2 regions of the Streptomyces sp. NPDC006235 genome follow, and region 1 is predicted to be linked to the other one. Evidence: riboswitches for the same ligand, from Rfam matches in the RefSeq annotation. Region 1 holds a riboswitch; the other holds the start of a gene.
What was found. Region 1 has a riboswitch for cobalamin ahead of ABZ192_RS08885 (ABC transporter substrate-binding protein). Riboswitches for the same ligand answer to the same signal wherever they lie in the genome.

Region 1 (7,756 bases):
CTCCTTGCGGACCGTGGCGATGAAGTCCTGCGCCTCCTGCTCGGTGGCCGCCGGGGCGAGGGCGCACAGGAAGCGGGAGCGGTTGACCTCGGTCTCGTGCACGCCGGCGCGGGCGACCGTGCGGTATTCGTCCTGCATCCGGCCACCCTATGCGCGGTCCCGGGGACGGGCCGGACCGGCCCGTGGCTACTTCTTCTCGCCCCGCGGCACGGTCATGGAGGTGAGCAGCGCGGTGCCCGGGGTGAGGGTCCGCCAGGACGTGCCGTACCAGGTCAGGACGGCGACGGCCGACGTCGGGAACTTGGTGCGGAGCCGCTCCAGCGTGTCGTCGAGGCCGTCACCGGCGAGCGCCAGGACGAGTTCCTCCAGGCCCGGGTTGTGCCCGATCAGCAGCAGTGTCTCCACCTCGGCGGACACCTCCTGCACGACGGCCAGCAGACCGGCGGGACTCGCGGCGTACAGGCGCCGGTCGAACCGGACCGGCGGGGGCGTGCCCCACTCGGCGGCGGCCAGTTCCCAGGTCCGGCGGGCGCGTACGGCGGTGGAGCACAGCGCGAGGTCGGGCAGGCAGTCGGCCTCGGCCAGGGCCCGCCCGGCCGCGGGGGCGTCGCGGCGGCCGCGCGGGGCCAGCGGGCGCTCGTGGTCGGCGACGTCCAGGGGCCAGGCGGACTTGGCGTGCCGCAGCACGACCAGGCGGCGCAGCGGGCCGGCTCCGGCGCGCTCCATCACGACGGGGCTCCCAGGTCGCGGGTGAGTTCGAGGGCGAGGAGCCGGTCGGCGTAGGCGTACGTCTCGAACCGGGCACCGTCCGGCAGGTCCGGTTCGTTCTCCACGTCTCGCAGCACGTCCAGCACCCGGGGCATGTCCAGATCGTCGTCCCAGGCGGCGCGCAGCCGCCCGCGCACGTCGTCGGGCACGGGCCGGGAGGCCCGCCGGGCCCAGCGGGCGACCGCGCCGCGCCACCGGGCGAGGGTGGCCTCGGCCTCGCGGAGGACGTCCGCCTCCAGCCGGACGGGGGCGTTGTGGTGCCGGGTGAACAGGGCGAGGCGCAGGACGGCGGGTTCGACACCGCCCAGCGGTCCTGGTCCCACCGACTGGCCGCTCGGCGGGTCCGACTCCGCCGGCTCACCGGCCGGCGGGCCCGACGTCACCGACTCGCGCGTCGCCGATTCGCTCAGCGGCAGGTCCGATCCCACCGACGCGCCGACCGACGTGGCCGGTCCGGCCGTCTCCACAGGCGCGACAGCGATCCGCACCCCGTCCGGGGTGGCCCCGCCCTCGGCGGTGACATGGACGACCTGGGCCTCGCCGAGTCCGGCGCTGACATCGGGGCTGTCCTCGAAGGGGCGGATGCCGAGGGCCGTGGCGTCCGCGCGCAGCTCGGCCCGGCGGCGCCCGCCGGTCAGCAGGGCCCACACCGGTGTGCCGCCGAGCTCCAGCGCCCGCACGAGCAGGTCCGCCACGAGCAGCACCCGCAGATCGGTCAGATCGGAGCCGGGCGCGTGCACTTCGACACGGGTCAGGCCCCGGCGGGCCGGGGCGGCGTCGACCGGCTCGCCGGTCCGGGCGTCGATGATGCGCAGCACGAGGCGAGCGTAGGCCGGGTGGGCGGGCACACGCAGGCATGTGCGGCTTTTTCCGGCCACCGTGGCGGGAACACCCCACCAATGGCGTGCCGGACGGACCAGGTCACCTGGGCGGGCATCGCCCCACGACCGGCGCGCCGGTCTGTCGGGCCACGCCGCCCTTGAACCGCCCACCACCAACCACTCGCCGGACCGGGCCACCGGCGAGGCCCCCATCGAACCCGACCACCACGCCGGAAGCCGCCCACCAACAGCCCACCCACCAGGCCAGGCCACCACGGCGGAAGCCGACCCCACCGACGCCCCACCCGCCGAACCCGACCACCGCGCCCAGAAGTGCCCGGCCAGACACGCCGGCCGGTTGGCCACCGTGACGCGAACGCCCCGCCCACAACGCACCGGCCGTCCGCCGCCCGGCCGCCCGTCACCCGGTCGCTTGAACCACCGTGGCGTGAATCGCCCGCCCAGCCCGCCGGCCACCAGCCCGCCGGCTCGCCCGGCCCCTCAGCCCACCGTCCCCAGGAACCGCACATGCGGCCGCTGCTGGGGGCCGTCACGGGTGACGGCGGCCCGTACGCCGTACACCTCGGCGATGAGTTCCTCCGTCAGGACATCGCCGGGAGGGCCACCCGCCACGACCCGCCCCGCGCTCAGGACGACGACCTCGTCGCAGTACATCGCCGCGAGGTTGAGGTCGTGGAGGGCGACGACGGTGGTGACCGGCAGGCCGGTGACCAGGGCGAGCAGACCGAGCTGGTGGTGGATGTCGAGGTGGTTCGTCGGCTCGTCCAGGAGGAGTTCGCGGGGTTCCTGGGCGAGCGCGCGGGCGATCTGCACTCGCTGGCGTTCGCCGCCCGAGAGGGTGTGCCAGGGCTGGTCGGCGCGGTCGGCGAGGCCGGTGCGCTCCAGGGCCTCGCGCACGGCCCGTTCGTCGTCCGCCGAGCCGGGCGTCCAGGCACGGCGGTGCGGCACGCGGCCCAGCCGTACGACGTCCACCACCGTCAACTCGACCTGCGTGCCGGACTGCTGCTCGACCACGGCGAGGCGGCGGGCGACGGTGCGGCGGGGCAGGTCGCCCAGTGGCGTGCCGTCGAGGGTGACGACTCCGGCGGTCGGCGTGAGCAGCCCCGCCAGCAGCCGCAGCAGCGTGGACTTGCCGGAGCCGTTGGGACCGAGGACGCCGACGGTGGAGCCGGTCTCGGGCGCGAGGACGACACCGTCGAGGATGAGACGCCCGTCGGCACGGCGACCGACCCGGTCGGCCCGCAACCCGGCACCGCTCTTCGCCGCGCCCACCCCGCTCACCGCACCCTCCGCGTCCGGTACAGGACCACCACGAACGCCGGCACCCCGATCAGCGACGTCACGACTCCCACCGGCACCTCCTGGGGATCCAGCACCGTACGGGCGAGGGTGTCCACCCACACCAGGAACACCGCTCCGGCGAGGGCCGTGACCGGCAGCAGCCGGGCGTGCCCGGGACCGGCCAGGGCCCGCGCGGCGTGCGGCAGGACCAGTCCGACGAAGCCGATCGCCCCGGCCGAGCTGACCAGCGCGGCCGTGAGCAGGGCCGTGACGCACAGCAGCACCAGGCGGGTGCGGGCCACGGACACCCCGAGCGCGGCCGCCGCGTCCTGCCCGAAGGCGAAGGCGTCGAGGGTACGGGCATACGACAGGCACACCACCAGCGCCACGGCAAGGACGGCCAGGCACAGCCACACGTCGGTCCAGCCCGCGCCGCCGAGCGAGCCGAGGAGCCAGAACAGCACGCCCCGGGTCGTCTCGGCGTCGGCGGCGGTCATCACGACGAAGGAGGTGAGCGCGGAGAAGAGCTGCATGGCGGCGACGCCCGCGAGGACGACCCGGTCGGTGGTGCCGCCGAGGGTGTGGCTGAGCAGCAGCACCAGGGCGAAGGACACCAGGGCGCCGAGGAACGCGCCCGCGGACACCGAGACGGCGCCGCCGCCCACGCCCAGGACGACGACCACGACCGCGCCGGTGGAGGCGCCGGAGGACACCCCGAGCACGAACGGGTCGGCGAGCGGGTTGCGCAGCAGCGACTGCATCACCGCCCCGCAGACGGCCAGTCCGGCCCCGCACACGGCCGCGAGCAGCGTGCGCGGCAGCCGCAGCTGCCAGACGATCCCGTCGCGGATCGGCGTCAGGTCCGAGCTGCCGAGTCCGAGATGGGCCGCCACTGCGGACCAGACGTCCGCGATCCGTATGTCGGCCGGGCCGACGGTGATCGCCAGGGCCAGGGAGACGGCCAGCAGCAGGACCCCAGCGGCGCCGAACCCGAGCCCGCGGACGGTCACTTCACGAGCCCGAACGCGCGCAGCTTGGCGGCGACCTGTTCCACGCCCTCGACCGTGCGGATGGTCGGGTTCATGGCCTGACCGCTGAGCAGCACGTACCGCTTGTGCCTGACCGCGTCCATGTTTCTGGTGACCGGGTTGGACTCCAGGAAGGCGATCTTCTTCGCGGCCGACTCGGCGGTCTGCGACTTGCGGGTGAGGTCGCCGATGACGAGGACGTCGGGGTCGCGTTCGGCGACCGTCTCCCAGTTGATCTGCGGCCACTCCTCGTGCGTGTCGTCGAAGACGTTCTTCGCCCCGAGGGCCCGGGTGATGATGCCGGGCGCTCCGCAACAGCCCGCCATGTAGGGCGACTCGGAGTTGGCGAACCAGTACAGGAGGGTGACGTCGGAGGCGTGGACGCCCCGCGTGGCCTTCGCCATGCGCCGCTGGAGGGAGGCCACGAGCTGGTCGCCCCGTTCCGGCACCCCGAACACGGTGGCCAGGTCGCGCACTTCGCCGTAGATGGTGTCGATGCCCAGCGCCTTGTCGCGCGCGCCGTCCCCGTCACCGGAGTTGTCCTTGCCGGCGCAGTCCGACGGGGAGACGTACGTGGGGACGCCGAGCTTCTCGAACTGCTCGCGGGTGGCGACGCCGCCCCGGCCGAGGGTGGAGACGAAGGACGCCGCGACGAAGTCGGGGCCGGTGTCCAGGACCCGTTCGAAGGACGGGTTGTTCTCGGCGATGCGCGGCACCTTCGCGTTGGCCTTCGCCAGCCCCTTCATCACGGGGTCGGTCCAGGTGGCGGTGCCCGCGAGACGGTCGGCGAGGCCGAGGGAGAGCAGGATCTCGGTGGTGCCCTGGTTGAGGGAGACGGCGTGCTTCGGCGGGGCCTCGACGCGCACCTCGTGGCCGCAGTTGTCGAGCGTGACGGCGGCTTTCGTCGTGGTGGCCGGCGGGTCGCCGCAGCCGGCCAGGAGCAGGGCGCCGGCCGCGAGCAGGACGGTGGCACGGGCGGGTGGGGCGAGGGGCACGGAAACCAGTCCTCAGTCGTCGAGGGCTCGATCGCGGAGCCCGGTCGTACGGTGCTCCCCCGCCGCGTACGGCCGCGGGGGCCGCCAGCAGGTCTTCGGACTCGGGTTCGTCCGGTGCGGAGCGCCTTCCCGGACGTCACACGCGACGTCCAGTGGCCGAGGCCCCGCCCGTCCCCCTCACCGCTGCGCGTCAGTTCCGGATTCGCACCGGATTCCCTGACCCACCTACATGGGTTCGACTGGCCTCGGCAAGCTATCACGGGGACTGCGCGGGAATCACCGCGCACCGTACGTCGTTGTGCGGACAACAGTTCTTCCGCGACTCTCCAGGAGGCCACCGGTGTACGGCGACGAGGCAACGGTCCGCAGGATCCTCACCGAGCTCGGCGACACCTGGGCCGTGGTGGGCCTGTCGTCGAACCAGCGGCGCGCGGCCTACGGCGTGGCCGAGGTGCTCCAGCGTTACGGCAAGCGCGTCGTGCCCGTGCATCCGAAGGCGGAGACGGTGCACGGCGAGCAGGGGTACGCCAGTCTCGCGGACATCCCCTTCGACGTGGACGTCGTGGACGTGTTCGTGAACAGCGATCTCGCCGGAGCGGTGGCGGACGAGGCGGTCGCGAAGGGCGCGCGGGCCGTGTGGTTCCAGCTCGGCGTCATCGACGAGGCGGCTTACGACCGGACCCGTGCCGCGGGCCTGGAGATGGTGATGGACCGCTGCCCGGCGATCGAGATCCCACGACTTCCTCATCACCGCGTACAGAATTCCTGAAGCGCTTTCCAGGAAATGCCCGCGCCCGGTCAAGGCTGCACAACGCGCCTTCTGCCGCCGGTTGACCGATTCCTAATCTGAGGCCTCTTGCTCGCAGAACTCACCGAGTTCTTTTACGAGAGGCCCCTTGATTCATGGTGAGCGTCGACCAGGCAGCAGCGGGGGTAAAAGGGGGGCCCGGCGGATTGCGCCGGGACGTCGGACTGATCGGGCTCATGTGGGCGTCGGTCGGTTCCATCATCGGCTCCGGGTGGCTGTACGGAGCCGAGAAGGCGGTCGTGGCGGCCGGCCCCGCGGCGATCCTGTCGTGGCTGATCGGCGCGGTCGGGATCGTGCTGCTGGCCCTGGTGCACGCGGAACTCGGCGGCATGTTCCCGGTCGCGGGAGGCACGGCGCGGTATCCGCACTACGCGTTCGGCGGACTGGCCGGCATGTCCTTCGGCTGGTTCTCCTGGCTCCAGGCGGCGACCGTGGCACCGATCGAGGTCGAGGCCATGATCGGTTATGCCGGGCACTGGCACTGGGCGCAGGGCTTCCAGCACGCCAAGGACGGCACACTGACGACCAGCGGGTTCGTCGTCGCCGTGCTCCTCATGGCGGTCTTCGTCGTGATCAACTTCCTCGGTGTGCGGCTCCTGGCGCACACCAACAGCGCCGCCACCTGGTGGAAGGTGGCCGTGCCGCTGGCCGCCATCTTCATCATCGCGGCGGGCAACTTCCACCCGGGCAACTTCACCGAGCACGGCTTCGCCCCGTTCGGCGCCCACGGCGTGCTGAGCGCCGTCAGTTCCAGCGGCATCATCTTCGCCCTGCTGGGCTTCGAGCAGGCGATCCAGCTGGCGGGCGAGAGCCGCGACCCGGCCCGTGACCTGCCCCGCGCGACGCTCGGCTCGGTCGCCATCGGAGCCGGGATCTACGTCCTGCTCCAGATCGTCTTCATCGCCGCCCTGCCGCTGGCCTCCTTCGCGCACGGCTGGACCAAGCTCGACTACCCCGGTATCAGCGGCCCTTGGGCGGGACTGGCCACCCTGCTGGGGCTGGGCTGGCTGAGCGTGGTGCTGTACCTGGACGCGGTCGTCTCCCCGGGCGGCACCGGTCTGATCTACACCACCGCCACCTCCCGCGTCTCGTACGGTCTGGCCCGCAACGGCTACGCGCCGAAGATCTTCACGCGCACCGACGCGCGCGGCGTGCCGTGGTTCGGGCTGATCGTGTCCTTCGTGACCGGCGTGGTCTGCTTCCTGCCGTTCCCGAGCTGGCAGCAGCTGGTCGGCTTCATCACCTCGGCGAGCGTGCTGATGTACGCGGGCGCCCCGCTGGCGTACGGCGTCTTCGCCGACCGGCTGCCGCACCGCGCCCGGCCCTACCGGCTGCCCGGCGGGAACGTCGTCTCCCCGCTGTCCTTCGTGGTGGCCAACCTCATCATCTACTGGTCGACCTGGGACACGCTGTGGCGGCTCGGTGTGGCCATCGTCCTCGGCTACGTCCTGCTCGGCGGATACGCCTGGTACGCCACCCGCAAGGGCCTGACCGACGCGCCCCGGCTCGACTGGAGGGCCGCCCAGTGGCTGCCGGCCTACCTGCTGGGCATGGGCGTCATCTCCTGGCAGGGCGGCTTCGGCGGCCAGGGACACATCGGACTGTGGTGGGACATGGCGGTCATCACGGTGTTCTCCCTGGCGATCTACTACTGGGCCCGGGCGTCGGCGTCCCGCCCGGAGGAGATCGAGCGGAGCATCGGGGAGGTGGCCGTCACCGAGGTGACCGTCCACTGACCGCCTGCCCTAGTCAGTCGCCGAGGGCCGTACGGACACCGTCGATCGACGGCACGTCCGTGCGGCCCCGCGCCGACACGCAGGCCACGGCACGCCGCAGGGCCCGGTGGAGCAGCAGCGGAGCGTCCGGTCCCAGGGCATCGAGGAGCGGGACGACGGCGTTCTCCAGCATCGCCGTCACCATGGCCCAGGCGTCGGCAGTCCGGTCGTACAGCAGTCGCAGCGCGGTCGCGGGAGACCTGCCGAGGAGGATGGCGAACAGCTCGCGCAGCGCTTCGTCGCGCTCCACGCGTTCCCA
Region 2 (7,756 bases), on a different contig from region 1:
TCGGCGTGCGCCCGGACGTAGTTCTGCTCGGCGGGCTCGTCCAGCTCGGCGACCGTGCGTACGGCGTCGTCGATCAGCCCGACCACGTGCGGGAACGCGTCTCGGAAGAAGCCGGAGATGCGGACCGTCACGTCGATGCGCGGCCGGCCGAGCTCCTCCGGGGGGATCACCTCGAACCCGGTCACCCGGCGCGAGGCGTCGTCCCACACCGGCCGGCAGCCCAGCAGCGCCAGGATCTCGGCGATGTCGTCGCCCTGGGTGCGCATGGCCGAGGTGCCCCACACCGTCAGGCCGACGGACTTCGGGTACTCACCGGTGTCGGTCAGGTACCGCTGCACCAGCGAGTCCGCGAGCGACTGCCCGACCTCCCAGCTCAGCCGGGACGGAATCGCCTTGGGGTCGACGGAGTAGAAGTTGCGTCCCGTCGGCAGGACGTTGACCAGGCCGCGGGTCGGCGAACCGGAGGGACCCGCCGGGACGTAACCGCCGTCCAGCGCCCGCAGGATGTGCCCGATCTCGTCGGTGGTCCTGGCCAGACGCGGCACGACCTCCGTGCAGGCGAACTCCAGTACCGCCACCGCGTCGGGGACTTCCCCGCCGAGCACCCCCCGGACCAGCGCCGGAACTTCGGCGACCGCCCAGCCGCGCTCCTCCATGCCCTCCGCGATCCGCCGGCAGAGCTGCTCCAGCAGGTCGATCGCGTCGGCGGCGGTGCGGGCCGGCCCCGCCACCAGGCCCGTCAGCTCCGCCGGCACCTTCAGCGGAGCGCCCGGCTCGGCCAGCAGCTCCTTCTCCACCAGCCCGAAGTGCTCCGCCAGCGCCGCCCTGAGCCCCGGCAGCGCGTCGGCCTGCCCGCCCCACACCTGCGAGGCGCGCAGCACCGCCAGCACGAGGTTGACGCGCGGCTCACCGACCGGGCCACCGCCCAGGACGTGCAGGCCGTCGCGGATCTGCACGTCCTTGATCTCGCACAGATAGCCGTCGATGTGCATGACGAACTCGTCGAACGCCTCGTCGTCCGGCTGCTCGTCGACGTGCAGGTCGTGGTGCAGCTCGGCGGCCTTGACGAGGGTCCAGATCTGCGCGCGCACGGCCGGGGCCTTCGCCGGGTCCAGGTCGGAGACGAGCGCGTACTCGTCCAGGAGCTGCTCCAGCTTGGCCAGGTCGCCGTAGGTGTCGGCGCGGGCCATCGGCGGCACGAGGTGGTCGACGACCGTGGCGTGCCCGCGCCGCTTGGCCTGGGTGCCCTCGCCGGGGTCGTTGACGATGAACGGGTAGATCAGGGGCAGTTCCCCGAGCACGGCGTCCGGGGCGCACCCGGCGCTGAGCCCGAGTCCCTTGCCGGGGAGCCACTCCAGCGTCCCGTGCTTGCCCATGTGCACGATCGCGTCCGCGCCGAAACTGTTCTCCAGCCAGCGGTAGGCCGCCAGGTAGTGGTGGGAGGGCGGCATGTCCGGGTCGTGGTAGATCGCGATCGGGTTCTCCCCGAAGCCGCGCGGCGGCTGGATCATCACCACGACGTTCCCGAATTGCAGGGATGCCAGCACGATGTCGTCCCCGTCGACGTAGAGGCTGCCCGGCGGCTCGCCCCACGCCTCGGTCATGGCGTCCCGCAGCTCCGGGTCGAGCTGGTCGAACCAGGCCCGGTAGTCCGCCAGCGGCACCCGCGCGGGCGCGGCGGCCAGCTGCTCGTCCGTCAGCCACTCCACGTCGTGCCCGCCGGCCGCGATGAGCCGGTGGATCAGCTCGTCGCCGCCCGCGGGGTACTCGGTGAGGCCGTACCCGGCGTCCCTGAGGGCGTCCAGCACCCGCACCGCCGAGGCCGGGGTGTCCAGCCCGACGGCGTTGCCGACCCGCGAGTGCTTGGTCGGGTACGCGGTGAAGACGAGCGCGAGCTTCTTCTCGGCGTTCGCCTTGTGCTTCAACCGCGCGTGCCGTACGGCGATCCCGGCGACCCGCGCGGCCCGCTCCGGGTCGGCGACGTACACGGGCACGTCGTCCGCGCCCTGCTCCTTGAACGAGAACGGCACGGTGATCAGCCGCCCGTCGAACTCCGGGATCGCCACCTGCATCGCGGCGTCCATGGGGGACAGGGCGGCGTCCGACGCCTCCCAGACGCGCCGTGAGGTCGTCAGGCACAGTCCTTGCAGCACGGGGACGTTCAGCTCCGCGAGGGCGCCGATGTCCCAGGATTCCTCGTCACCGCCCGCCGAGGCCTGCGAGGCGTGGGTGCCGCCGGCGGCGAGGACGGTGGCGACGAGGGCGTCCGCCCGGCCGAGGATCTCGTACAGCCCCGCGTCGGCCCCGCGCAGGGAACCGCAGTACACGGGGAGCGCGTTGGCGCCCCGCGCCTCGATCGCGTCGCACAGGGTGTCCACGAAGGCGGTGTTGCCGCTCAGCTCGTGCGCCCGGTAGAAGAGCACGCCGACGGTCGGCCGGCCCTCGACCTGCGCGCGCTCGCCCCGGACGCCGTACTCCGGCATCCGCTGCGGCGCGGCGAAACCCTCGCCCGTGAGCAGCACGGTGTCGGACAGGAACCGCGCCAGCTCGGTGAGGTTGTCCGGCCCGCCCTCCACGAGGTACTTCAGCGCCTCCGCCACGACACCGGCCGGCACCGACGACTCGGCCATCAGCTCCGCGTCGGGCACCGCCTCGCCGCCCAGCAGCACGGTCGGGACACCGGAGGCCTTCAGCGCGGCGAGCCCGTCCTCCCAGGCCCGCTTGCCGCCGAGCAGCCGTACGACGGCGATGTCCGCGCCGTCGAGCAGGGCCGGAAGCTCCTCCTGGACGTCCACGCGGGTCGGGTTGCCGATCCGGTACGAGGCACCGGAGGCGGCCCGGGCCGCCAGCAGGTCCGTGTCGGCGGTCGACAACAACAACACAGTGCTCATGCGGGCGCTCCCGGTGGAATGAAGGGCAGTCCTCGCGGCGCGCCCGACTCGATGAGTCGCCACAGCGCGTCCGTGTCCGCGTGCTGTTCGATCAGGTCGCCGAGCCGGTCCAACTGCTCCTCGCGCAGCGCGGCGAACGAGGTGTCCGGCGCCGGCACGAAGCGGCGCCCCGCGGCGGCCGCCACCTCGCGCAGGAAGGCCCGCCGGAACCCGTCCGACTCCAGCGAGCCGTGCCAGTGCGTGCCCCAGGCCTGGCCGACCCGGCAGCCGTCCAAGAAGGGGTTCCCTCCGGTCACGTCGGCGACCCCGTGGTGGATCTCGTACCCCTCGACGCGCTCCCCGAGGGCCTCGCCCTCCGGCCGCGTGAGGGTCTTCTCGCGGGCGAACCGCACCCGCACGGGCAGGACCCCGAGCCCGTCGACATGACCCCGGCGGCTCTCCACGTCGTCCTCGATGTGCTCGCCGAGGATCTGGAAACCGCCGCAGATCCCGAGGACGGGCCGCTGCTCGGCGGCCCTGCGGACCAGGGCCTCGGCGAGCCCCCGCTCCCGCAGCCACTCCAGCGCACGGACGGTCCCCCGGGTCCCGGGCACGATGACGAGGTCGGCGTCGGCGAGTTCCTCCGGCCGGTCCACGAACCGCACGACGACACCGGGTTCGGCGGCCAGCGCGTCGACGTCGGTGAAGTTGGACATGAGCGGAACGGCGCACACGGCGACGCGCAGCACGTCCTCGCCGACCGGCGGGGCGACGACGGACTCCCGGACCGTCCCCCGCAGGGAGACGCGCAGCCCGTCCTCCTCGTCGATCCCCAGCCCGTGCCGGAAGGGCAGGACGCCGTACGTCCGCCGCCCGGTGAGGCGCTGGAGCATGTCGAGCCCCGGCTCCAGCAGGGAGACGTCCCCCCGGAACTTGTTGACGAGGAACCCGGCGACGCACTCCTGGTCCTCGGGCGACAGCAGCGCGACCGTCCCGAAGAACGAGGCGAACACACCGCCCCGGTCGATGTCGCCGACGACGAGCACGGGGAGCCCGGCGCCCCGGGCGATCCCCATGTTGACGATGTCGGTCCGCCGCAGATTGATCTCGGCCGGACTGCCCGCCCCCTCACAGATCACCGCGTCATACGTGCCCCGCAACTGCTCCAGGCAGTCCAGCACGGTCCCGAGCAGCTTCTGCTGCCGTCCGCCGTGGTAGCCGCGTGCGCTGAGCTCCCCGACCGGCTTGCCCAGCAGCACGACCTGGCTGCTGCTCTCGCCTCCGGGCTTGAGCAGCACCGGGTTCATCTGCGCGGTCGGCTCGACGCGGCAGGCCTGCGCCTGCATGGCCTGCGCCCGCCCGATCTCGGCGCCTTCCTTCGTGACGAAGGAGTTGAGGGACATGTTCTGCGCTTTGAAGGGCGCGACCTTGACGCCCTGCCGCACCAGCCATCGGCAGATCCCGGCGGTCACGACGCTCTTGCCCGCGTCGGAGGTGGTACCGGCGACCAGAAGCCCACCGCCCGTCATGACGTACGCCCTTTCGCGATGCGGCGCGCGGCGACACAGACGCCGAGCGCGAGCCAGCCGACACGCCTGGACAGCCGTACGGCCCGTTCGATGTCCCGGGTGGCGACGGCGCGCCCGGCCGTGTTGAGCACGGGCCGGTGCTCGACGCGCCCGCCGTACGACAAGGTCCCGCCCAGCCGTACCCCGAGCGCCCCCGCGAACGAGGCCTCCACGGGCCCGGCGTTGGGGCTCGGATGCTTGGCGGCGTCGGCCCGCCAGGCCTGTACGGCTCCCTGTGGATCGTCGCCTGCCAGGGTCGCGAGCACGGCGGTCAGCCGGGCCCCCGGCCAGCCCGCGAGATCGTCCAGCCGGGCGGAGGCCCACCCATAGCGCCGGTACCGGGCCGACTTGTGCCCGACCATGGCGTCGAGGGTGTTGACGGCCCGGAACCCGAGGAGCCCCGGCACACCGCCGACGGCCCCCCACACGAGCGCCCCCACGACCGCGTCGGAGGTGTTCTCGGCGACGGACTCGACCACGGCCCGGGCGATCCCGTCGGCGTCGAGCGCCTGCGGATCCCGCCCGCACAGATGCGGCAGCCGCGCCCGGGCGCCGTCGACGTCCCCCGCCTCCAGGGCACGCCCGATGGCCTGTGCCTCCCGCGCGAGTGAAGTCCCCCCGACCACGGCCCAGGTGGCGGCACTGGTCAGGGCGACGGAGGCGACGGCGGAGTTCCGCACGGCACGCGCGGCGACGCCCCCGAGCGCGACGGCTCCTCCGGCGCACACCGCGGTGTGCAGGGCGCCCCACCCCCGGTGGTCCCGCCACAACACCCGTTCCACGGCGCCCGCGGCCCGTCCGAACACGGCGACCGGATGCCCCCGGCGGGGATCGCCGAGCAGCAGGTCACCGATCAGACCGGCGGCGGCGCCGTACGCGAAGACGCGACCGGCACCCATGGGCTCAGCCGGCCGCAGGAGTGGTCAGGGGTGGGGTACTGAACCTCGATCGGCAGCCGCGCATGGCGATATGTCCTCACTCAGGGTGTCCACGCCCTGGTTCGACTAGACCGGCGGTGAGAGTTCCTGGCTCCCGGGGATTGCTACCCCGGTGACAGTGGCGGGACCGCGCCGGACTTCCACCGGCTTCCTCTCCTGCCGCCGTTAATGGCCCCGGCAGTCCACCACGGCCGGGTTCAGCCGTCAACTTGCCGTTGACCTGCGAGGGGAGAGTGTGCAGAAGCCCACACCACCACCCCCTGGCACACGACGACCGGGCGGGACAGGACCGAAGTCCTGTCCCGCCCGGCGGGAACCTCGTGCGGTCGGGCCGTCAGGCCACGATCAGATAGATCCCGTATCCCACAGCCGCCGCGCACGCGGCGAAGCACGCGTACGCGCCGGTGACCGCGAGGCCCGCGGAGCCGCCCTGGGCCACCGCCCGTTCGCGGCGGGACAGGCCGGTGATGCCGAGGGTGAACAGGCCCACCAGGGCCACGGTGACCACGAGGCTGACGCCGAAGACGGAGCCGAGGGCCGCCCAGTCGATCTTCATATCGGAGACTCTTCCTTGTTACCGGTCGGCGGGGTCAGACGGTGGTCGTCGTCGAGGGCGTCCGCTCGGCGGCGGCCTGGGCCGGGAACGACGGCACCGGGTCCTCCGTCGCCGTGCCGGCCGGCGGCGGCGTCACCGCGGCCATCGCCGTGGTCACCACACCGGCCGGCTCCGCCTCGTCGGCGTCGTTGACGTTGGTGTGGTCGACGACCTCACGCCGCGAGAGCTTCCAGATCGCCGCGCTGGAGGCGACGAGGAAGACGGCCACCACCGCGGTGCCCCAGCTGCCGAAGCCGGTGACGTACTCGGCGAGCGCGCCCACCAGGGCCGCCGCCGGCAGCGTCAGGCCCCACGCGACGAACATCCGCGTCGCCGTCGACCAGCGGACGACACCGCCCTTGCGGCCGAGCCCCGCGCCCATCACCGAGCCGGAGACGGAGTGGGTGGTGGAGAGGGAGAAGCCGATGTGCGAGGAGGCCAGGATGACCGTGGCCGCGCTGGTCTGGGCGGCGAAGCCCTGCTGCGGCTGGAGGTCGGTCAGGCCCTTGCCCATGGTGCGGATGATGCGCCAGCCGCCCAGGTACGTGCCGAGCGCGATGGCGATGCCCGCCGAGAGGATGACCCACATGGGCGGGTCGGAGTCGGGGGCGACGGCGCCGCCGGCGACCAGGGCGAGGGTGATGACACCCATCGTCTTCTGGGCGTCGTTGGTGCCGTGGGCCAGGGAGACCAGACCCGCGGAGGCGATCTGGCCGGCCCGGTAGCCCTTCTCGGAGGCCTTGCCGTCGGCCTTCTTGCCGAGGGAGTACGTCAGCCGGGTCGCGAGCATCGCCGCCATGCCCGCGACCAGCGGGGCGGCGATCGCCGGGATCAGGACCTTGGTGACCAGCACGTCGCCGTGGACCGCGCCGACGCCCGCCGAGGCGATCGTGGCGCCGATCAGCCCGCCCATCAGGGCGTGCGAGGAACTCGACGGCAGGCCGACCAGCCAGGTCAGCAGGTTCCAGAGGATCGCGCCGACCAGGGCGGCGAAGATGACCTCGGGACGGATGCCGGTCTCGTCGACGAGACCCTTGGAGATCGTGTTGGCGACTTCCACCGACAGGAAGGCGCCGACCAGGTTGAGGACGGCGGACATGGCGACGGCGACCTTGGGCCTCATGGCGCCCGTGGAAATGGTCGTGGCCATCGCGTTCGCGGTGTCGTGGAAACCGTTCGTGAAATCGAACGCGAGTGCGGTTACCACCACAATCGCGAGGATCAGCGAGAAGCTTTCCATTTACCCAGGCAATCGTTCGAGGTCGTTGGCTCGTCGACCGTAGGTAACCCGAGTGAACGGAAGATGAACTGAGAGGGGCGCAGGGGTGTCCGCAATCGATGCTCAGGGTTCCGCCCTGGAGGCTGGGTGGTATGCACCTTTTCGTATACACGGCTCCGGCCTGAAGTGGACCCGCCCTGCGGCGCGTTGAGGGACCGCCTGGCAGGATCGGCGCATGGCTGAGCAGCGAGGCGACGGGCGGGACACGCGAGACGTGGGGGAGTCGCGGCGCAGAGGCGCGCACCCCGAGGAGGCGCGCGCCTGGGAGGAACTCGTCACGACCGCCCGCCGGACCGTCTCCGACGGGCTCGTCGTCGGCACGTCCGGGAACGTCTCGGTGCGCGTCGGGGACACGGTCCTGGTCACGCCCTCGGGCGTCCCCTACGACCGGCTGCAGCCGGACGACGTGACGGGCGTCGGCCTCGACGGCCGGCAGGTCCTCGGCACGCTCGTCCCCACCAGCGAGCTGCCCATGCACCTCGCGGTCTACCGCACGACCGGCGCCC

Region 2: linked by a shared signal. The riboswitch ahead of ABZ192_RS05775 (cobalamin biosynthesis protein) and the one ahead of ABZ192_RS08885 (ABC transporter substrate-binding protein) in region 1 are both predicted to bind cobalamin.

What each region holds. Positions count from the first base shown of each region.
Region 1 is NZ_JBEXSR010000005.1:272,810-280,565, forward strand. It holds gene ABZ192_RS08860 (YigZ family protein) at 1-138, opposite strand, end outside; gene ABZ192_RS08865 (histidine phosphatase family protein) at 187-729, opposite strand; gene ABZ192_RS08870 (hypothetical protein) at 726-1,586, opposite strand; gene ABZ192_RS08875 (ABC transporter ATP-binding protein) at 2,091-2,891, opposite strand; gene ABZ192_RS08880 (iron chelate uptake ABC transporter family permease subunit) at 2,888-3,901, opposite strand; gene ABZ192_RS08885 (ABC transporter substrate-binding protein) at 3,898-4,914, opposite strand; cobalamin riboswitch at 4,983-5,173, opposite strand; gene ABZ192_RS08890 (CoA-binding protein) at 5,255-5,683, shown strand; gene ABZ192_RS08895 (APC family permease) at 5,818-7,458, shown strand; gene ABZ192_RS08900 (hypothetical protein) at 7,472-7,756, opposite strand, start outside.
Region 2 is NZ_JBEXSR010000003.1:364,485-372,240, forward strand. It holds gene cobN (cobaltochelatase subunit CobN) at 1-2,891, opposite strand, end outside; gene ABZ192_RS05770 (cobyric acid synthase) at 2,888-4,399, opposite strand; gene ABZ192_RS05775 (cobalamin biosynthesis protein) at 4,396-5,337, opposite strand; cobalamin riboswitch at 5,436-5,570, opposite strand; gene ABZ192_RS05780 (hypothetical protein) at 5,711-5,932, opposite strand; gene ABZ192_RS05785 (inorganic phosphate transporter) at 5,967-7,211, opposite strand; gene ABZ192_RS05790 (class II aldolase/adducin family protein) at 7,426-7,756, shown strand, end outside.